Regions from separate parts of the Sodalis sp. RH21 genome, predicted to be linked through region 1. Evidence: predicted binding sites of a transcription regulator. Region 1 holds the regulator's gene; the other holds the start of a gene.

Region 1 (3,126 bases):
CCGATAAAAATGAGCGACAGCCATAAAAAGCGCTACCAATCGGCCAAGCTCACCGCCATGAATAAACTGATGTCCCAGATGGGTAAACCCTATCGCTGGGGCGGGATGTCGCCCAATACCGGTTTTGACTGTAGCGGGCTGATTTATTACGCGTATAAAGATGTGGTGCGTATCCGTATGCCGCGCACCGCCAATGAGATGTATCATTTGCGCGACGCGGCGCCGGTGAAAAAAGGCGAGCTGGAAAGCGGGGATTTGGTTTTTTTCCATATATCCAATCGCGGCGCGGCGGATCATGTGGGTGTCTATCTGGGGAACGGGCGGTTTATCCAGTCACCGCGCACCGGACGGGATATCCGCATCAGTTATCTCAATGAAGATTATTGGCAGGATCACTATGTGGGCGCCCGCCGCGTTGTAACGCCGAAGAATATCCGCTAGGCGGGACGCTGCCGCTGTTTACCCGTGATGCGTTAATGAAAAAAGGAGCCTTGGCTCCTTTTTTCATTAACATACGGTTTCATTAACATACGGTTTCATTAACATACGGTTTCATTAACGAGCGGTTTCATCACCAAACGGTTTTATAACTAAACGTTTTATCGACTGGTCGCTCGCTAGCCGGCTTAGTTCATTACGGCGGTAAAGCTGAACACGATGATAACCAATAATGAAAAGACCGTGGTGAGTAATGACATTTTCAAATCGCTATCCATGGTTTGCCCTTATCATGTTGCGTGCCTGTGCGGTGGCCAGGGCGTCAATCAGGTGGTCGACGCGCTTTCGTGATAACGCCATTTTGGCACAATCGCCGCAAGAAAGCTCGCCGTTCGGCAGGCCCGGTTAACATTTAACGCTTTCACTTTGCCGCGGGATCAAGGAAAATTACCGGTTATTGTTATTGCGTCGTAAAGTGCTTGCGCCTTCGACAGGTTTTCATTCAGGGCGTTCAGGAGTATTCAAGGCATGGCAACCATAAAAGATGTGGCGAAACGCGCTAACGTATCGACCACCACCGTATCGCACGTGATTAATAAGACCCGTTTCGTAGCGGAAGATACCAAAATCGCCGTGCTGGACGCTATCAAACAATTACATTATTCCCCCAGCGCCGTGGCGCGCAGCCTGAAAATCAACCGTACCAAATCCATCGGTTTATTGGCCAGCACCAGTGAAGCCCCCTACTTTGCCGAAATTATCGAGGCCATAGAACATCACTGTTTCGCCAGGGGCTATACGCTGATTTTATGCAACTCCCATAACGATCTCGACAAACAGCGGGCCTACCTGGCCATGCTGGCGCAAAAGCGCGTCGACGGCCTGCTGGTGATGTGCGCCGAATATCCGGAACCGCTGCTGGATATGTTGGAAGAGTATCAGCATATCCCGATGGTGGTGATGGATTGGGGCGAAGCCCGCCGTGATTTTACCGATACCATTATCGATAATGCCTTTGCCGGGGGCTACATGGCCACGCAATATCTGCTTAAGCGCGGCCACCGGGCCATTGGCGCGATACCCGGCCAGTTGGCCCGCAATACCGGCGGCGGCCGCCATCGCGGATATTTGCACGCCATGGCCGAGGCGGGAATTCCCCTGACCGACCGGTGGATTGTGCAGGGAGATTTCGAACCCGAATCGGGCTATCTCGCCATGAAGCAGATACTGGCGCAGCCGCAGCGTCCCACCGCGGTGTTCTGCGGCGGGGATATCATGGCGATGGGGGCCTTGTGCGCCATTGACGAGTTGGGACTGCGCGTGCCCGATGATATTTCCCTTATCGGCTATGATAATGTTCGCAATTCGTGCTTTTTTTCCCCGGCGCTGACCACGATTCACCAACCCAAAGAAGAGCTGGGCGAGGCGGCGTTAACCATGTTATTGGATCGCATTACCAGTAAACGGGTAGCCGCCAAAAGCATTGAAGTGCATCCCAAACTCGTTGAACGGCGTTCGGTTGCCGACGGTCCTTTCCTGCCCTAGCCTGCCGGCGCCAGGCTTTGTGCGCTGGCGCGCATGTCTTCCCCGCGTTAGCCGCGTTTATCTCCGTACGGCGCCGAACCGACACAATATATTGCAATTCAATATTTTTTTACCAACTGTTATTGTTTCAGAGAGAAATCATTAAGTTATACTATGAAATACATTGCTATGTTAGCTATTGTCTAAACGGAAATGCAGGCTTATACTCAATATCGTTAACAATTATAACGAGTTGTCTTCTATATTTTTGAAAAGCATGTCGTGTTTACAAGCATGGCATCACCCTTTTTATAAAGCACGCGGCTAACAACCAGTCTTAGCTTTACTTTATATTCCTCTGTTTATGGTGGTACTTCAGACACCACGGATAACCGTGGATTCTTATAAAAGCCCGCAGGCATTGGCTTAGCTTTTCCTGACGGGGCATTACAGAATAAAGGTGATGGAGAAGCTATGAGTTCCTCGTGTGTTGAAGACCTGAGCTTTCATGATAACGCTTGGTATCGTATCGTCCATGAATTGCTCGCTGAAGCCGGTGTTGAAATCAATGGCTCAAGGCCTTTTGATATTCGTGTCAAGAACCCGGGTTTTTTTAAGCGGGTACTGCAAGACGGATCGCTGGGATTGGGCGAGAGCTATATGGATGGTTGGTGGGAATGCGATCGGCTGGATGTTTTTTTCCAACGCGTTCTCAGGGCTGGACTGGAAAATAAACTTCCTCATCATTTAAAGGATACCCTGCGCGTCGCCGCTGCCCGGGTGCTGAACCTGCAATCCAAAAAAAGAGCCTGGATAGTGGGTAAAGAGCATTATGATTTAGGCAACGACCTGTTCGAATTGATGCTTGATCCCTATATGCAGTACTCTTGCGGTTACTGGAGCCGGGCGCAGACCCTGGAACAGGCGCAGCAGGATAAGCTGAAAATGATTTGTGAAAAATTACAGCTAAAACCAGGCATGTCTTTGCTGGATGTCGGCTGCGGCTGGGGAGGCCTCGCGGCTTATGCCGCTAAAAATTACGGCGTATCGGTACAAGGCGTCACCATTTCCGCCGAGCAGCAGAAACTGGCCCAAAAGCGCTGCGAGGGTTTGGACGTAACCATTTTGCTACAGGATTACCGCGATCTGAATATGCAGTTCGAC
Region 2 (3,126 bases), 340 kb from region 1:
GACATCGGGCCCGGTAGTGCCCGTAATCGTTATCAACAAGCTGGAACATGCGGTTCCTTTGGCGAAAGCGCTGGTGGCCGGCGGCGTGCGCGTATTGGAAGTGACGCTGCGCACCGCCTGCGCGCTTGACGCTATCCGCGCCATAGCCAAAAACGTTCCGGAAGCGATTGTCGGCGCGGGTACTGTGACCAACGTGCAGCAATTGGCCGAAGTGACCGAAGCCGGCGCGCAGTTCGCCATCAGCCCCGGTTTGACCGCTACGCTGCTCAAAGCGGCCACCGAAGGCAGCATCCCGCTTATTCCCGGTATCGCCAGCGTATCCGAACTGATGCTGGGCATGGACTACGGCTTGCGTGAATTCAAGTTTTTCCCGGCCGAAGCCAACGGCGGCGTTAAAGCGCTGCAAGCTATCGCCGGGCCGTTCTCGCAGGTTCGTTTCTGCCCGACCGGCGGCATTTCACCGAAAAACTACCGTGATTACCTGGCGCTGAAAAGCGTACTGTGTATCGGCGGTTCCTGGCTGGTGCCGAATGACGCCCTGGAAGCCGGGGATTACGCGCGCATCACCGAACTGGCTAAAGAAGCGGTAGCCGGCGCCAAGCTGTAAGCGTCATGGCGTAATGCGTAGCGGTACTTTACTTTGTTAAGGCTTCCCCGCAGGGGGAAGCCTTTTTTCCGGCCTCTACCGGCTCAGCCGGCGACCTTGACCGCCGCCGCGCAGCGTTTGGCTTCGCTGACGGCCTCTTCTACCGTATCCGCCATCGCCAGGGCCACGCCCATGCGGCGCTTGCCGCCGATCGCGGGTTTACCGAATAGTCTGATTTGCGTATGGCCCTGCAAGGCCAGCTCAAGGCCGCTAAAGCTGACGTTACCGCTCTCCAGCTCAGGCAGGATTACCGCCGACGCCGCCGGGCCATATTGCCGGATAGCGCCTACCGGCAGCCCGAGGAAGGCGCGCACATGCAACGCGAACTCGGAGAGATCCTGGGACATCAGCGTGACCATGCCCGTGTCATGGGGGCGGGGCGACACTTCGCTGAAAATCACCTCGTCGCCGCGCACAAACAGCTCGACTCCGAACAACCCCCGGCCGCCCAGGGCGGTAACCACTTTTTCCGCGATATCCCGCGCCCGCTGCAACGCCAGCGCGCTCATCCGCTGCGGCTGCCAGGATTCCCGGTAATCGCCGTCTTCCTGGCGGTGGCCGATGGGTTCGCAAAAATGAATCCCGTCCACGGCGCTGATGGTCAGCAAAGCGATCTCAAAATCAAAGGCAACCAGCCCTTCCACAATCGCTTTGCCGCCGCCGGCGCGCCCGCCGAGCTGCGCGTATGTCCAGGCGTCGTCCAGTTTAGCCGGATCGCGTACCAGACTTTGTCCCTTGCCCGAAGAACTCATTACCGGCTTGATAATCAGCGGATAGCCAATCTTGGCCACTGCCCGATCCAGCTCGGCCCGATCGCTGGCAAAAGCGTAGGCCGATGTGGGCAATGCCAGGGTTTCCGCCGCCAGGCGCCGGATGCCTTCGCGGTTCATGGTCAGCCTGGTGGCCTGGGCGCAGGGCACCACATGATGCCCCTCCTGTTCAAGGGCGACCAACATATCGGTGGCAATGGCTTCAATTTCCGGCACGATAAAATCGGGGCGTTCCGCTTCGATAAGCGCGCGCAGCGCGGCGCCATCGAGCATATCGATCACATGGGCGCGATGGGCGACATGCATCGCCGGCGCGTCGGCGTAGCGATCGACGGCAATGACTTCCACGCCCAGACGCTGGCATTCAATCGCCACTTCTTTACCCAATTCACCCGACCCCAGCAGCATCACCCGAGTCGCGCCGGCGCGCAACGCTGTTCCAATGGTTACCATTCGCATTCACCTGACTTGATAAAAATTGCGCGCAGTATAAACGAAAACGTTTGCCTATGCAGCAGGCGGGCAAGCACGGCCGCTTTTTGGCGCCGGATTTGATAAATCCCTTTCTCAAGCGAAATTTAACAGGCTATTATCATTCAATACCTTGAGAAAAGGATAACCAGAACAGTGGAGGCTTTATGCAAAAAATGGGAATCGGGCTGCTAGGCGTAATGGCGGTCGGCATGATGCTATCGTCACTCGCGGGCGCAGCGGACCAGGCCCCGCCGGTTGAACCGCAGACCTCGACCGCGCAACCCCCGGCAGACGCCGAGTCGGGCGCTCAACAGCCTGCCGGCCAGACTGACGCCAAGCCGCCCGCCAATGCCGTGCCGGCACCGGCGCCAACGCCGCCGGCGGATAATGCCGCTCCCGATAGCAGCGCCCCGGCCGACAAACCGGCGCCCGTCAACGCCGATAAAAAGCCCGCCGCCGAGAAAAAAAACGCTGTCGGGCAATCCGTGACGGGGAACGCCGCCGAAGCCAACAAGGTATCCGCGGCCAACAAAGCGCAGTCCAAAAAAGGGCAACCGCCCAGAACCTTCAAAGTATCGCCCTGTCCCGATCTCAACGCTCCCCAGGTTGCGGAACTGATTAAACAGGATTATACCCAGAATCGCTTTCCCCGCGCCGATGACGATAAAAAAGCGCTGGGCGAAACGATTGTCACCCAGGTTAACCCCGAGGATATCACCGGCAGCGGCGATAACTGGCAGGCACCGTTGAAAATTCGCGGACAAAGCGCCGACCGCGCTTTTGCGGTAACGCTGGATTGCCAGGCAGGTGAAATAAGTTACGCCTTGCAGCCCTAATCCCCGCTGTTTCGCGGTTTCTCCGGCGGTGCGGATGATTGCGCGCCGCCGGTTTGGTCTCTTGAATATCCCGCCTTGCCCCGCAGGCTTCTTTGCAAACCCTTTTAATAAATTGACAATAAATCGTCTATTTTGGTGGACAGGGATCGTGCAGCGATCCGAACTCACCAAGGGGACGGCTATGAACCAATGGATGCAAAAAATCCAAACGATGGTCCAGCAAAAGGGCGGGCAGGGCGATAGCGCCAACCTGGCCAATCTATTGGCTCCCGGTGCGCTCGGCGGCTTGGTCGGCCTGCTGATTGCCAATAAATCGTCGCGCAAGGCCATCGGCGCGGTGGGGAAAAACGCCCTGTTCATCGGGGGCGGCGCCGCATTGGGGGCGGTGGTGTGGGATCAA

Evidence for each region. The regulator PurR, encoded in region 1, represses purine synthesis genes. The targets are predictions, from matches to a motif close to CANGCAAACGTTTGCNTG.
Region 2: purT (formate-dependent phosphoribosylglycinamide formyltransferase) is a predicted target of PurR. The motif match lies at 1,909-1,926, and genes of this name have one in related genera.

What each region holds. Positions count from the first base shown of each region.
Region 1 is NZ_CP178732.1:2,885,446-2,888,571, forward strand. It holds gene ACL2XP_RS13235 (C40 family peptidase) at 1-441, shown strand, start outside; gene ACL2XP_RS13240 (YnhF family membrane protein) at 627-716, opposite strand; gene purR (HTH-type transcriptional repressor PurR) at 967-1,983, shown strand; gene cfa (cyclopropane fatty acyl phospholipid synthase) at 2,437-3,126, shown strand, end outside.
Region 2 is NZ_CP178732.1:2,544,328-2,547,453, forward strand. It holds gene ACL2XP_RS11665 (bifunctional 4-hydroxy-2-oxoglutarate aldolase/2-dehydro-3-deoxy-phosphogluconate aldolase) at 1-607, shown strand, start outside; gene purT (formate-dependent phosphoribosylglycinamide formyltransferase) at 691-1,869, opposite strand; gene ACL2XP_RS11675 (YebF family protein) at 2,055-2,726, shown strand; gene ACL2XP_RS11680 (tellurite resistance TerB family protein) at 2,908-3,126, shown strand, end outside.